3 regions of the Vibrio sp. Vb0667 genome follow, and region 2 is predicted to be linked to each of the others. Evidence: predicted binding sites of a transcription regulator. Region 2 holds the regulator's gene; each other region holds the start of a gene.

Region 1 (4,258 bases), on a different contig from region 2:
AGTTAATGATGACATCATACTCTTCATCAATACTTGCCATCTCTTTGGCGAGGATAGGACCGTGAGAGACAAACAGCTCTGCGAGCTCTTGTGCTTTACTAAAGGTACGGTTGGTAATGGTTAAAGAGGTCGGCTTTTGATCGAGTAGTGGCTTAATAACACCACGAGCTGCACCACCAGCACCAATAATTAGGATTCGCGCACCTTCCAATACAACCTGATGCTGAAGCAGATCTTGCACTAAACCTGCACCATCAGTGTTGTCACCGATGATTTCACCATCGTCTAACTTCTTGAGGGTATTTACCGCGCCTGCTAACTGAGCCCGTTCTGTCAATCGACTAGCAAATTGATAAGCATCTTCTTTAAATGGCATAGTGATGTTGCACCCCTTGCCACCTTCAGCAAAAAACACCTTCGCCGCGTCAATAAAACCATCAACAGGTGCACTTTCTGCGGTATACACCAAAGATTGATTAGTTTGACGAGCAAACAAGGTGTGAATGAATGGCGACTTACTGTGTCCGATAGGATTACCAAACACGGCATAGCGATCGATTTGCTGGGTCATTTCCTTACCTTTGTTCCTTACTTAGATATAGAGAAAACAGGGCCACCTGATTACAGATGACCCTATCACTATCTATCTATATAGAAAAGGAGATTCCGTGCTTACCACTCTCGGGGCGTTAGGTATCGCTCGTAAAGTTCAGCTTCTGGCGATCCCGCTTCTGGCTCGTAGCAGTACTCCCAGCGAGCGAGCGGCGGCATTGACATCAGAATCGACTCAGTACGCCCACCACTTTGTAAACCAAATAAGGTGCCACGGTCATACACTAAGTTGAACTCTACGTAACGGCCGCGACGATATAGTTGGAATTCACGCTCACGCTCACCATACTTGATCTCTTTACGACGAGAAACGATCGGCAAGTAAGCCTGGCAATAGCCTTCACCCACTGCTTTGATGTAAGCAAAACACTTATCAAATTCCCACTGGTTTAGATCATCAAAGAACAAACCGCCAACACCGCGAGTTTCATTACGATGTGGTAGGAAGAAGTATTTGTCACACCATGCTTTATGCTCTTGGTAAACATCGTCACCAAATGGCGCACAAAGCAGTTTTGCAGTGTCGTGCCATGATTGGCAATCTTCTTCAAATGGATAGAACGGCGTTAGGTCAAAACCACCACCAAACCACCAAATTGGGTCTTCGCCATCTTTTTCTGCAATAAAGAAGCGGACATTGGCGTGTGAAGTCGGTACGTAAGGGTTTTTAGGGTGAATAACCAAAGAAACACCCATCGCTTCAAAACGACGACCCGCTAGCTCTGGGCGATGCGCTGTCGCAGATGCTGGCATTTCTTTCCCTTCCACATGCGAGAAGTTCACGCCTCCCTGCTCGAAAACAAGGCCATCACGCAAAACACGTGAGCGACCACCGCCACCCAGTCGCTCTCCTTTTTCACGTTGCCATGCATCTTCGACAAAGACGGCCTTTCCATCTTCTTGTTCTAACTGCTGACAAATGGAGTCCTGAAGTGACATCAAGAACTGCTTTACGGCGTGCTTATCGATCGCTGACATATGTTATTACCTATTACGTGAAACCTAATGATGGCTGGCTAGCAGGGTTAACCCTGTCTTAATATTTGTGAAGTTTTGGCGTCACGAATCTCGCTGGGTTTATCACGACCGCTGGTCTCGCCACGAAGAATGGCGACCAGCTTATCACCCAACTGCTCTTCGACTTCTTCCGTGGTCATACACGGTGGTAAGCCGGAAAGATTCGCGCTGGTAGAGGTTAACGGCTTTCCGAATGCATTACACATTTTTTGCACCAAAGGATGATCAGTCACACGAACCGCAATTGAATCAAACTGCCCTGAAACCCAGTTGGATACTTTATCGCTCGCTGGCATGATCCAAGTGTATGGGCCTGGCCAAGTGGCATGAACAGTCTGTAATTGTTCTTCAGTCAACTGAGATTCATCAATATAAGGCAAGAGCTGATCATAACTTGCCGCGATGAGAATCAGCCCTTTTTCTACCGGACGCTGCTTGAGCTCTAATAGCTTTTGAATTGCTTCTGGGTTATCTGGATCACATCCGACACCAAAAACCCCTTCTGTTGGATAGGCAATCACTTCGCCTTGCTTGAGTGCGTTGAGCACTTGTTCAAAGTTATCCACCGATTACTTCCTATTTGTTTGACTGTGTTGTTTTCACTAAGTGTACAAATATTCATTCTCAGACACTAAAGCAATTTTTTTATAAAATGTATCAATAGCGCCAACAACAAGACGCAAACGTTTGCTTGAGATAAAAATCCCCGTATAATGCGCACAAATTTATAGCTCACCTAATTTTTGCAGCTTAAAGGAGTTTGAGATGAAAGTCGGTATCATCATGGGTTCTAAATCCGATTGGCCAACCATGAAACTAGCAGCGGACATGCTAGAGCAATTTGGCGTGCCTTACGAAACAAAAGTCGTGTCAGCACACCGAACTCCTCAATTACTGGCTGACTACGCTAGTAGCGCAAAAGAACGCGGCATCAAAGTTATCATCGCAGGCGCAGGTGGTGCAGCCCACCTACCAGGTATGGCGGCGGCGTTTACTAGTTTGCCAGTGCTTGGGGTTCCCGTTCAGTCTCGTGCACTGAAAGGTATGGATTCACTGCTTTCTATTGTACAGATGCCAAAGGGAATTGCGGTTGGTACATTGGCGATTGGCGAAGCGGGAGCAGCAAACGCCGGTATCCTAGCAGCGCAAATCCTAGGCACTCATGATGAAAACATCATGGCGAAGGTAGAAGCATTCCGTAATGAGCAAACGGAAACAGTTCTCGCAAATCCAAACCCTGCAGAGGATTAATCAGATGCATGTACTGGTTCTTGGTGCGGGTCAGTTGGCTCGTATGATGTCTCTGGCTGGTGCGCCACTGAATATTCAAATTTCAGCTTACGATGTCAGCAGCGGTGATGTCGTCCACCCTTTAACTCAACAGGTACTTGGCCATGGCTTGGAAAATGCGATTACGCAAGTTGATGTGATTACTGCCGAGTTCGAGCATATTCCACATGACGTGCTCAAAGTTTGCGAAGCGAGCGGCAAGTTCCTACCAAGTACGCAAGCCATCAAAGCAGGTGGTGATCGCCGTATTGAAAAAGCACTGCTTGATGATGCTGGCGTGCGCAACGCGAAATACTACGTCATTGAAACTCGTGAAGACTTTGACCGCGCAATTGAACACGTTGGTATGCCAATGGTTCTGAAAAGTGCATTGGGTGGCTACGATGGTAAAGGCCAATGGCGCTTAAAAGAAGCTTCTCAAGTCGACGACATTTGGACTGAGATGGCAGAGTGCATCGCGGCAACACCAACTCAAGCGATTGTTGCTGAAGAGTTTGTTCCTTTTAACTGCGAAGTATCACTGGTTGGTGCTCGAAGCAAAGATGGCAGTGTGGAAGTGTACCCTCTGGCAGAGAATGTTCACACCAACGGTGTATTGAGTCTTTCTACTGCGATTGATGCGCCAGGGTTACAGGAACAAGCAAAGCAAATGTTCACGGCTGTCGCAGATAGCCTAGATTACGTTGGCGTATTAGCGCTTGAGTTCTTTGATGTCGATGGGGCACTTTTAGTGAATGAGATTGCTCCACGCGTGCACAACTCTGGTCACTGGACACAGCAAGGTGCAGAAACGTGTCAGTTTGAAAACCATCTGCGCGCAGTGTGCGGCTTACCATTAGGTAGTACGAAATTGGTTCGTGAAACCTCAATGATCAATATTCTTGGTGAAGACACACTACCAGATGCATTGTTATCAATGGATGGTTGCCACCTTCATTGGTATGGCAAAGAGAAACGTGCAGGTCGCAAGATGGGACACATCAACGTGTGTGGCGACTACCCAGGAGAATTGCACCGTAGGTTGTGCGCCCTGGCAGACATCTTAGACCCAATAGCTTTCCCAGCCGTGCAAGCGTTCGCTAAACAGCCTCAACACTAACGTTTGGCAGCAAAAAAACAAAAAAGGGTCGCACGATGCGACCCTTTTCAATTCCTTTAATTCATTTAACCTTGCTGGGTGTGCTGGCACTTACGGTTGGCACATTGCAATTTCACACCACTGGCGAGTTTCTTCTCCACCAACAAAGTAAAACCACATTCTTCGCATCTCCCTTTAACCGGAGGGAGATTCACTGCAAATTTGCATTTAGGGTAGTTATCACATGCGTAGAATGTTTTG
Region 2 (4,258 bases):
GAATACAGGGATTAGACGCAAGGAAAATAGATAAAAAGCTCCGTCTTTTTCGACACCTTGATTAATTGCGTTGAGTTTATTTCCGAATTTGTTTTGTACCCAGTCACGCAATAAGTATCGGCTGCTCAAGAAGGCCAGTGTTGCCCCCATAGTGCTAGCGAAAGAAACCAGTAGCAAGCTTGTCCAAAAACCAAATAAGGCTGCACCAAGTAAGGTGACTACTGCCGCTCCTGGGATAGAAAAAGCGGTAATTGCAATGTAGGTAAAAAAGTAAATCGCAGCCGAGAATACAAAATTCTGATCGATGTATGTAGTTAGTGCTTCTTGTTGGGCTTTTGCATTCTCTAAGGTTAAATACTGGCCAAAGTTAATACCTAAAAAGACGATAGCCGCTAGTAGGATGAGACCTAAAATCAGTTTCTTATTCATAATTTTGATTCCAATTTGGGATATATGTAATAAGACAGTAGGAAAACCGAAAAAATTTCACAAAAAAACCGCAGATTAGACTGCGGTTTTACAAGATAGTTTTTAGGCCGACTTTTATTGGAGGCCGTTCATCAACTCATCTCGGCGAGCTTGAGGTACCACACTCCAATGAGTGCCGTTGATAGCACCTTCTAGTGCCCATAGCAACTCAATGTTGACGGTTGCAGAGTGCGTATCTCTTATCGCTTTATAGGCGTTAAGCGCACCTTCCTCTTCAAGCTTCTCTACGGATTCGATGCCGGCTTTTTTTAGCATGCGCTCGGTAGCCAGTCGTAAGTTAGGCAAATCTTTCAAACGGTTAGGCTTTGTACTTGCTTGCTGTTCTTTCTCAAGCTTTGCCTTTTTCAATGATTGATTCGCTACTTCGATTAAGCGTTCGCTTGATTCCCATAAATCGCTGGAAATAGCGTAGTACTTTGTAACGACTGGGAAGCCACGTTTTTTATAAACGTAAGGCTTTAGCCCTTGTTTCTCGAAGTCAGATGAAGTTTTTTGGTCTGCTCTGATATGAAGCTGATTGTTTACCACTAGTGCAAACATTGTTTCATCAGCGAATAGTCCGAAGCCACCAAACATTGAGCGCGACTTGATATTACCAAGTGCCTCAAATAGCTTCATAGAGTCTTTGAGTATCGGTTTATCCATGTTTTGTTATCTCGGTGTAATTAATATTACGCCACCAAAAGTCAGGTCCGAGAGAGTAGCAAACATGCGTAAAAACAATGTCATTACAGAGTAAAGTCATTGCTTACACACTTGCCATCGGTAACCCCGCTACCTTCCATATCGTAATATGGTTCAGGCCGGAGGCTTTGCGTCCCACTCTTTCGAATGGTTTGCCCTGTGCGTGACACAATGAGCATACTTCTTATATTGAATTAACATCACGGTTTAGCGTTAAAAGTGTGATTTTGGTTCAATAAAAATGATAGATTGAATGCTCTATTTTGCATATGGAAAGGTGCAAATTGGCCTTTGAAAAGGAGTTCTTAATATATATTACATTTATATAAAACAGGGAGTTAACGTTAGTCAATTGTTATTAGAGCAGTGTGAAGTATTAGAGAATGCTTAATTTTCCCAAAAAAATAAGCGCCCCTGTAGAGCGCTTATTTAACACGGTTAAATACAGTGAAATTTAGTTCATTTTTTTCACAGTATTTCGAATTACAAGCTCAGGTTGCATTTCGAAAATTCGTTTTTCGTGTTCTTTATCTTTGATACGCTCAAGTAGAATTTCGAATGCATTTTTACCAACACGACGTTTAGGTTGGTGGATAGTCGTTAGCGGTGGAGAGAAGTATTCCGCAAGCTCGATGTTGTCGTAGCCGATCACTGAAATATCTTCAGGAATTTTGATCCCGTTTTGTTGCAAGCGGCTCATTAGGCCTAGAGCCATTGTGTCGTTAAAACAGAATACCGCCGTCGGGCGCTTGTCCATTGCGGTAATTTTATCTGCAACTAATACGGCCGTATCACATTCAAAGTTACCTTCAAGGATCCAGTCTTCATTTACAGCTAGGTTCGCTTCGCTCATTGCGCGACGGAAACCTGCAATGCGCTCTTGGCAAGCAAGCTTTTCAAAATGACCGCTTAGACAAGCGATATCCGTATGACCATTGTCAATCAGATGTTTGGTTGCAATGTAGCCACCTTCTTCTGAGTTATCCATGATCTTGTCTGCTTGTGAGCTCTCTGGGCCCCAATCCATGACCACTTTAGGAATGTCCGCATGACGGTCAAGCATCTCTTTTAGTTCTTCGGTTAAGTCAGAACACATCACAAGGATGCCATCAACGCGCTTTTCAGCCAGCATACGAATGTAATCGCGTTGTTTTTCGTAAATCCCGCCTGTGTTACATAAAATCAGAGTATAGCCTTGGCGGTAACAGTAGCTCTCAACGCCATCAATCACTTCTGAGAAAAATAGGTTAGTTGATTGAGTTACTAACATGCCAATCGTACGAGTTGAGTTGCATTTTAGGCTGCGTGCAACGGCACTTGGCGCGTAATTCAGCTCGTCAACGGCTTTCATTACTTTTTCTTGCGTTGCTTCTGCAACGAAACGCGTTTTATTGATAACGTGCGAAACTGTCGTAGTGGAAACGCCGGCTAAGCGAGCAACGTCTTTTATCGTGGCCATAAATGGTGTCCTGTATCGAGCTACTGAAATATGTCGTATTGGATGTACCTGATGCTCTAGTGGTTTCACACCTAGCAATCTAAAATTGGCGCTAAGTGTCTCGGCAGCGGTTGATCCAAGTGCGACAAAAGGGTGCGTAGCAGCATCGGTCGATGAATTTTATCTTTTTTCTATCTGATGAGAAATTGCCATCAACCTGTTAAGAAAACACAAAAACCGCTATATTTCAGCGGTTTACATATAAATCATATTTAATCGTTTGCGCTCACATTTTAGCCCTATGTGGACTGACTAGCAATGTTTTCAGCAAGAGATTTGTGTATTTGAAGTCACATTTTGACTGCTAAATAACCAAGCGTCTTTGCGCTAAGTTAAGGCAAACGAATATTATACCCAAGTTACTTACAATTGGTCACTTTCAGGCATACAGGAAGCCCGATAGGCAGGCTCCCTAAAAATAGGCGGCAATTATTCACCAAGAAGGTAGGCGCTGTCTAGTTTACAAAATGCAACTAATAGTTTCGCGACACTCGAGTAAAATCCAAATTCGTCGAATTTTTTACATTTGTCTGAAAACTGAGGTAACCAAGACATCAATTGTTGCTGGATAAAGTCGTTTTGTTTAACGAAGGCTTCTTCCATGTGTTTTTCTTGTTCAAGCTCGTTTGAGCGGATAATCATGTTCCCGAGAAAGTCGAGCTCAACGGCTAAGTGATCCGCAGGTTCCTTTAGGTTTTCGTCTACTTGAACGCCAAATTCAGCCATCAACTTTTCCATTTCCTCAGCTGGCTTGTCATTCAGTAAACCTGATTCACCAATGTACATGGATGCGTAAGGAAGAGCGCCGTATTTTTCTGTCTTCAAAAACAGTTCACAAAAGTCAGCTGCAAGCTCTAGTTGTGCATCTTCACGATCTTGTAACCGATTCAATGCATCAACTAGGCTATCAACAGCTGGTTTCAGCGACTCATTTTCACCTAAACCTGCGAGAAAACTGCGAATTTCAACACTGTGATAGGCTTCCAATTCTTTCTCTGTTAGTTCTTTTGCGAACAAGCTCGAAAACCACCAGTAAATTTCAGCGCGTTTTTCATTAAAAGCTTTCACTTCTTGCATTTTGGGCTCCTGAATGATGCTTCAAGTCATGCATCACAAAGTCAATTAGGGATATCCCCTAAGTGTAATCAATTAAAATGAATAGCAGTAACTATAATTGTTATGTTTTATGGTCAAAAATGACCGTTTATTAATAGCAATGGGCAAGCTTGTTTTGAATCAATAAAAACGCTAAATCTTGCGTTTTAATGTATCTATGACTAGAAATGTTACTAGTTATGAATAGAATACGTCTTGGATAATAAGAAGACAGAAAAGTGGTGTAAATGAGCTATCACGTATTAGTCGTAGAAGATGATGTTGTAACTCGTAGTAAGCTTGCGGGGTATTTCCAAAATGAGGGCTACCAAGTCAGCGAAGCAGAGAGTGGCGCAGAAATGCGTGAAGTTTTGCAAGCGGGCGATGTAGACCTGATCATGCTGGATATTAACCTGCCTGGTGAAGACGGCCTGATGCTTACTCGTGAGTTACGTAGCCAATCGGATATTGGTATCATATTAGTAACAGGAC
Region 3 (4,258 bases), on a different contig from region 2:
GAATAACGTCATCGTTTTTCATCTGGGATTTCTGCCTTGCTCAAGGAGGGCAATATGAAAAAAATACTGGCTACCATGCTTAGCGTTGGTATGTGTACCTCGGCTTTTGCTAGTAGCGAGGGTTTTGATGAATACTTGAATAAGCTGCGTGCTGAAGCTCGTGATAAAGGTATCTCAGAGCAGGTCATTAGTGCTGCTTTTGCTAATGTTGAGTACAAGCCCCGAGCAGTAAAAGCGGACCGAAACCAACCAGAAAAGAAACTGACATTGGATGAGTACATTCCTCGCGCGGTGCCTGAATGGAAGGTGAAGCAAGCCAGACAACTCTACAAAGAGCATTACACTGAGCTAAAGCGTATAGGCGATGAGTACGGTGTCCACCCGCGCTTTATTGTGGCACTTTGGGGAGTTGAAAGTAACTTTGGTAAGTTTACCGGCAACTTTAAAGTGATTGATGCACTATCCACAATGGCATTTGAAGGCCGTCGTGAAGAGTTTTTCCGTAAAGAGACCATGTCGGCACTTCAGATCCTCGATCAAGGCCATATTGAGCTAGAGAACTTTAAAGGCTCATGGGCTGGTGCGATGGGTCAATGCCAGTTTATGCCAAGCTCTTTCCTTCGTTTTGCTGCTGACGGCAACGGTGATGGTAAAAAAGACATATGGCAATCTGAAGCGGACGTGTTTGCATCAACCGCTAACTATTTGAGCAAGTCTGGTTGGGATGATAAATATACTTGGGGTCGCCAAGTTAAGGTTCCTAAAAATATTGATCGCAGCCTAGAAGGGCGCACGGCTGAAAAAGGCAAATACCTTCAAGAGTGGAGCCAATTAGGTATCACAAAATATGACGGTAGCCCGTTGCCAAAACTGGATGAAGACATCAAAGCATGGTTGATCATGCCGGACGACGAGAATGGTCGTACGTATCTGGTTTACAATAACTACAACGTATTGATGAAGTGGAACCGCTCTTACTACTTCGCACTTGCTGTGAGTCACTTGGCTGACCGCATTAAATACTGATCTGCCATCAAACAATTTGGCATCCAGTCTTCAATACAAGGGCTCTTCGGAGCCCTTTGTTTTTTCTATAACCAAATCGAGGTAAAGCGTGTTATCTGAACGTGCCGCACAAATGGTGATTTTCTCCGCTCTTCTTAAACACAAAAGCTTCACAGCTGCTGCAAAGAGCTTAGGCGTGTCGGTGTCTCATGTGAGTAAACAGTTGAGTCAGTTAGAAGCGTCTCTTGGTATCAAGCTTGTTCAACGCACTACGCGAAGCTTTACGCCGACAGAGGCAGGGAAAACCTTTTTTCATCACTGTGAGCAAGTGGTACAAGCGGTGAGCAGCGCCACATTAGAGATGGAAACCCAGCGGGATGAAGTAGCAGGTTTGGTACGTCTTGGGTTGTCGCAATCATTTGGTACCTTACACATTATTCCAGCGATTCAAGAGTTACGCGAACTGTATCCTCAACTTCAAGTGGAAGTACATCTGTTTGACTATAAGGTCGATATGTTAGCCGAAGGGCTCGATTTATGGGTAACCAACAACGAGCATTTGCCTGAAGGTTACATTGCGCAGCGTTTGACGGATTGCCAGTTTGTTGTTGCGGCATCGCCAGATTACTTATTGAAACATGACACGCCAACAGAACCGGATGACCTATCTGCTCACAACTGCCTCATATACAGAAGCTGGGAGCGTGACTATACGGGGTGGGCGTTTACCAAAGATCAGAAAGAATTGAACGTAAAAGTCTCGGGTAACTATTCAGTGGATCTGGCAGAAGCCGTCCGGGATGCGGCTATTGCAGGTTGGGGTATTGCCTACCTTGCCACTTACTTGCTGGGTGATGAGTTCAGAACGGGTAAGTTAATACAGCTGTTACCTGACTGGAAAGCTAGCCAGTCGATGCCGTTTTATGCGGTATACCCAAGCCGCCAACATATGCCAAAAAAAATATCCGCAGTGATTAACTTTATCAAACAGAAGATCGGCAACCCTTGTCATTGGGACCAACGTTTAGCACCTTACATCTCTATTCCTAAATAACAGGATCAATGACGTTGTAGAACGACACATAAAGTGATTCACTTCACAAAAATTTTTCCTGAACCAGAAACATATTTTCCATATGGAAACAATTAAAATAAGCAAACGTTTATCTTCAATAAATTCAAGTGGTTATTTTATTGGTCAGTTATTGGTCTCTTAAACTTTTCACACTGTTAACATCCTCAACTTGCAGCATTTTGAGTCCGCTATACAATCCGGTGCCTTCCATATCCCCCTTCCGTCGGATTCATTTTATGAACTCAATTATTGGTATCGTAGCCATACTATTCCTAGCATGGCTACTTTCTACAAATAGAAAAAATATAAAGCTGAGAACGGTGTCGTTTGCGTTTGCTTTGCAGGTACTGTTTGCGTTGTTGGTTTTATATGTACCAGCAGGAAGAGATGCGCTGAATTCAGTGAGCAGTGTTGTGTCGAATTTGATCAACTATGGTCAAGAGGGCATTGCGTTTTTATTCGGTAATTTGGCGACAGGGGGCTTCACCTTTGCGATCAATGTTCTGGGTATCATCGTTTTCTTCTCCTCTCTTATCTCAGGTCTTTATCACATTGGTGTGATGCCAAAAATCATTAACTTTATCGGTGGTGGTATTCAAAAGCTGCTGGGTATCGGTCGTGCTGAGTCTTTGTCTGCTACGGCGAATATCTTTGTTGGTACCATTGAAGCACCATTAATGGTAAAGCCTTACCTAAAACACATGACTGACTCGCAGTTCTTTGCAGTTATGACAGGTGGTTTAGCGTCAGTTGCTGGCGGAACGTTGGTTGGTTACGCATCACTGGGTGTCGACCTCAACTATCTTATTGCTGCTGCATTTATGTCGGCACCTGCCGGCTTGTTGATGGCAAAAATTTTAATGCCAGAAGATACGGATAAAGCAGCAGATATCGACATTAGCCAAGTTGAAATTCCACGTGCAACCAACGTAGTAGAAGCATTAGCCGATGGTGCCATGGCGGGTGTACGCATTGCTGTATCGGTCGGTGGTACGTTACTGGCGTTTATTAGTGTCATTGCAATGCTAAACGGCATGTTAGGCTGGATAGGTGATCTTATTGGGACCCCCTTAAGTTTTGAGCTCATCCTAGGTTTTGTGTTTGCGCCAGTCGCTTGGTTGTTGGGTATACCATGGCAAGAGGCAACCACAGCAGGCTCGCTGATTGGTAACAAGATTGTGGTGAATGAGTTCGTCGCTTTCATCCAGCTTGCAGAAGTGAAGTCTCAACTTAGTGAACACTCACAAGCAATCGTGACGTTTGCTTTGTGTGGCTTTGCAAACATCTCAAGCATGGCGATGCTGATTGGTGGGTTGGGCTCTTTGGTACCAGAAAAGCGTGCATTTGTTTCTAAGCATGGTTTCCGTGCGATTATCGCTGGTGTCATGGCGAACTTAATGAGCGCTTCGATTGCGGGCGTGATTTTAAGTCTGTAATTGAAATAGATATCAACAATTAGCAAAAAGGCTCCTTGCGGAGCCTTTTTCGTATCTGAAGTTTTACGTTATTTGTCTGTGTGGAACTGTTCGCAAGCGAGCATCGTGTTCTCAATTAAACTTGCGACGGTCATTGGGCCAACGCCACCAGGAACAGGAGTAATAAAGCTCGCACTTTCACGTGCTTTGTCGTATTCCACGTCGCCAACTAGTTTGCCTGAGTCAAGACGGTTAATACCGACATCGACCACCACTGCGCCTTTTTTAATCCACTCACCAGGGATGAAGTTAGGCTTACCAACCGCAACCACGACAACGTCAGCTTGACGCACATGACTCTCTAGGTCTTTGGTAAAACGGTGACATGTTGTTGTTGTGCAGCCCGCAAGCAGCAGCTCAAGTGTCATTGGACGACCAACAATGTTTGATGCACCAACCACAACCGCATGTTTACCACGTAGCTCAATGTTGTAACGGTCGAGTAGGGTAATGATGCCCTTTGGCGTGCAAGAGCGAAGCTTTGGAATACGTTGCGCAAGACGGCCAACGTTATAAGGGTGGAAGCCATCCACGTCCTTCTCTGGGTGAATGCGCTCTAAAACATGTGTTGTGTCTATGCCTGCAGGAAGGGGTAATTGCACTAGAATGCCGTCAATTTCATCATCGTTGTTTAATTCATCAATCAGAGCTAGTAACTCTTCTTCTGAGCTAGACGCAGGAAGGTCAAAAGACTTAGAAACAA

Evidence for each region. Region 2 encodes PurR, which represses purine synthesis genes. Its sites were predicted from a motif close to TNANGNAAACGTTTNCNTNA; they were not measured.
Region 1: a site for PurR is predicted at 2,305-2,324, ahead of purE (5-(carboxyamino)imidazole ribonucleotide mutase). Genes of this name have one in related genera too.
Region 3: a site for PurR is predicted at 2,157-2,176, ahead of R8269_RS19150 (NupC/NupG family nucleoside CNT transporter). Genes of this name have one in related genera too.

What each region holds. Positions count from the first base shown of each region.
Region 1 is NZ_JAWPOL010000025.1:56,846-61,103, reverse strand. Features, by position in the region: gene aroE (shikimate dehydrogenase) at 1-571, opposite strand, end outside; gene hemF (oxygen-dependent coproporphyrinogen oxidase) at 673-1,590, opposite strand; gene R8269_RS18465 (L-threonylcarbamoyladenylate synthase) at 1,638-2,195, opposite strand; gene purE (5-(carboxyamino)imidazole ribonucleotide mutase) at 2,395-2,880, shown strand; gene R8269_RS18455 (5-(carboxyamino)imidazole ribonucleotide synthase) at 2,885-4,018, shown strand; gene R8269_RS18450 (type I DNA topoisomerase) at 4,084-4,258, opposite strand, start outside.
Region 2 is NZ_JAWPOL010000005.1:84,628-88,885, reverse strand. Features, by position in the region: gene R8269_RS08450 (TVP38/TMEM64 family protein) at 1-429, opposite strand, end outside; gene R8269_RS08445 (TfoX/Sxy family DNA transformation protein) at 544-1,134, opposite strand; cyclic di-GMP riboswitch class I at 1,251-1,340, opposite strand; gene purR (HTH-type transcriptional repressor PurR) at 1,628-2,632, opposite strand; gene torD (molecular chaperone TorD) at 3,101-3,748, opposite strand; gene torR (two-component system response regulator TorR) at 4,015-4,258, shown strand, end outside.
Region 3 is NZ_JAWPOL010000028.1:30,261-34,518, forward strand. Features, by position in the region: gene R8269_RS19135 (YcgL domain-containing protein) at 1-6, shown strand, start outside; gene R8269_RS19140 (lytic transglycosylase domain-containing protein) at 55-1,026, shown strand; gene R8269_RS19145 (LysR family transcriptional regulator) at 1,115-2,059, shown strand; gene R8269_RS19150 (NupC/NupG family nucleoside CNT transporter) at 2,317-3,516, shown strand; gene folD (bifunctional methylenetetrahydrofolate dehydrogenase/methenyltetrahydrofolate cyclohydrolase FolD) at 3,585-4,258, opposite strand, start outside.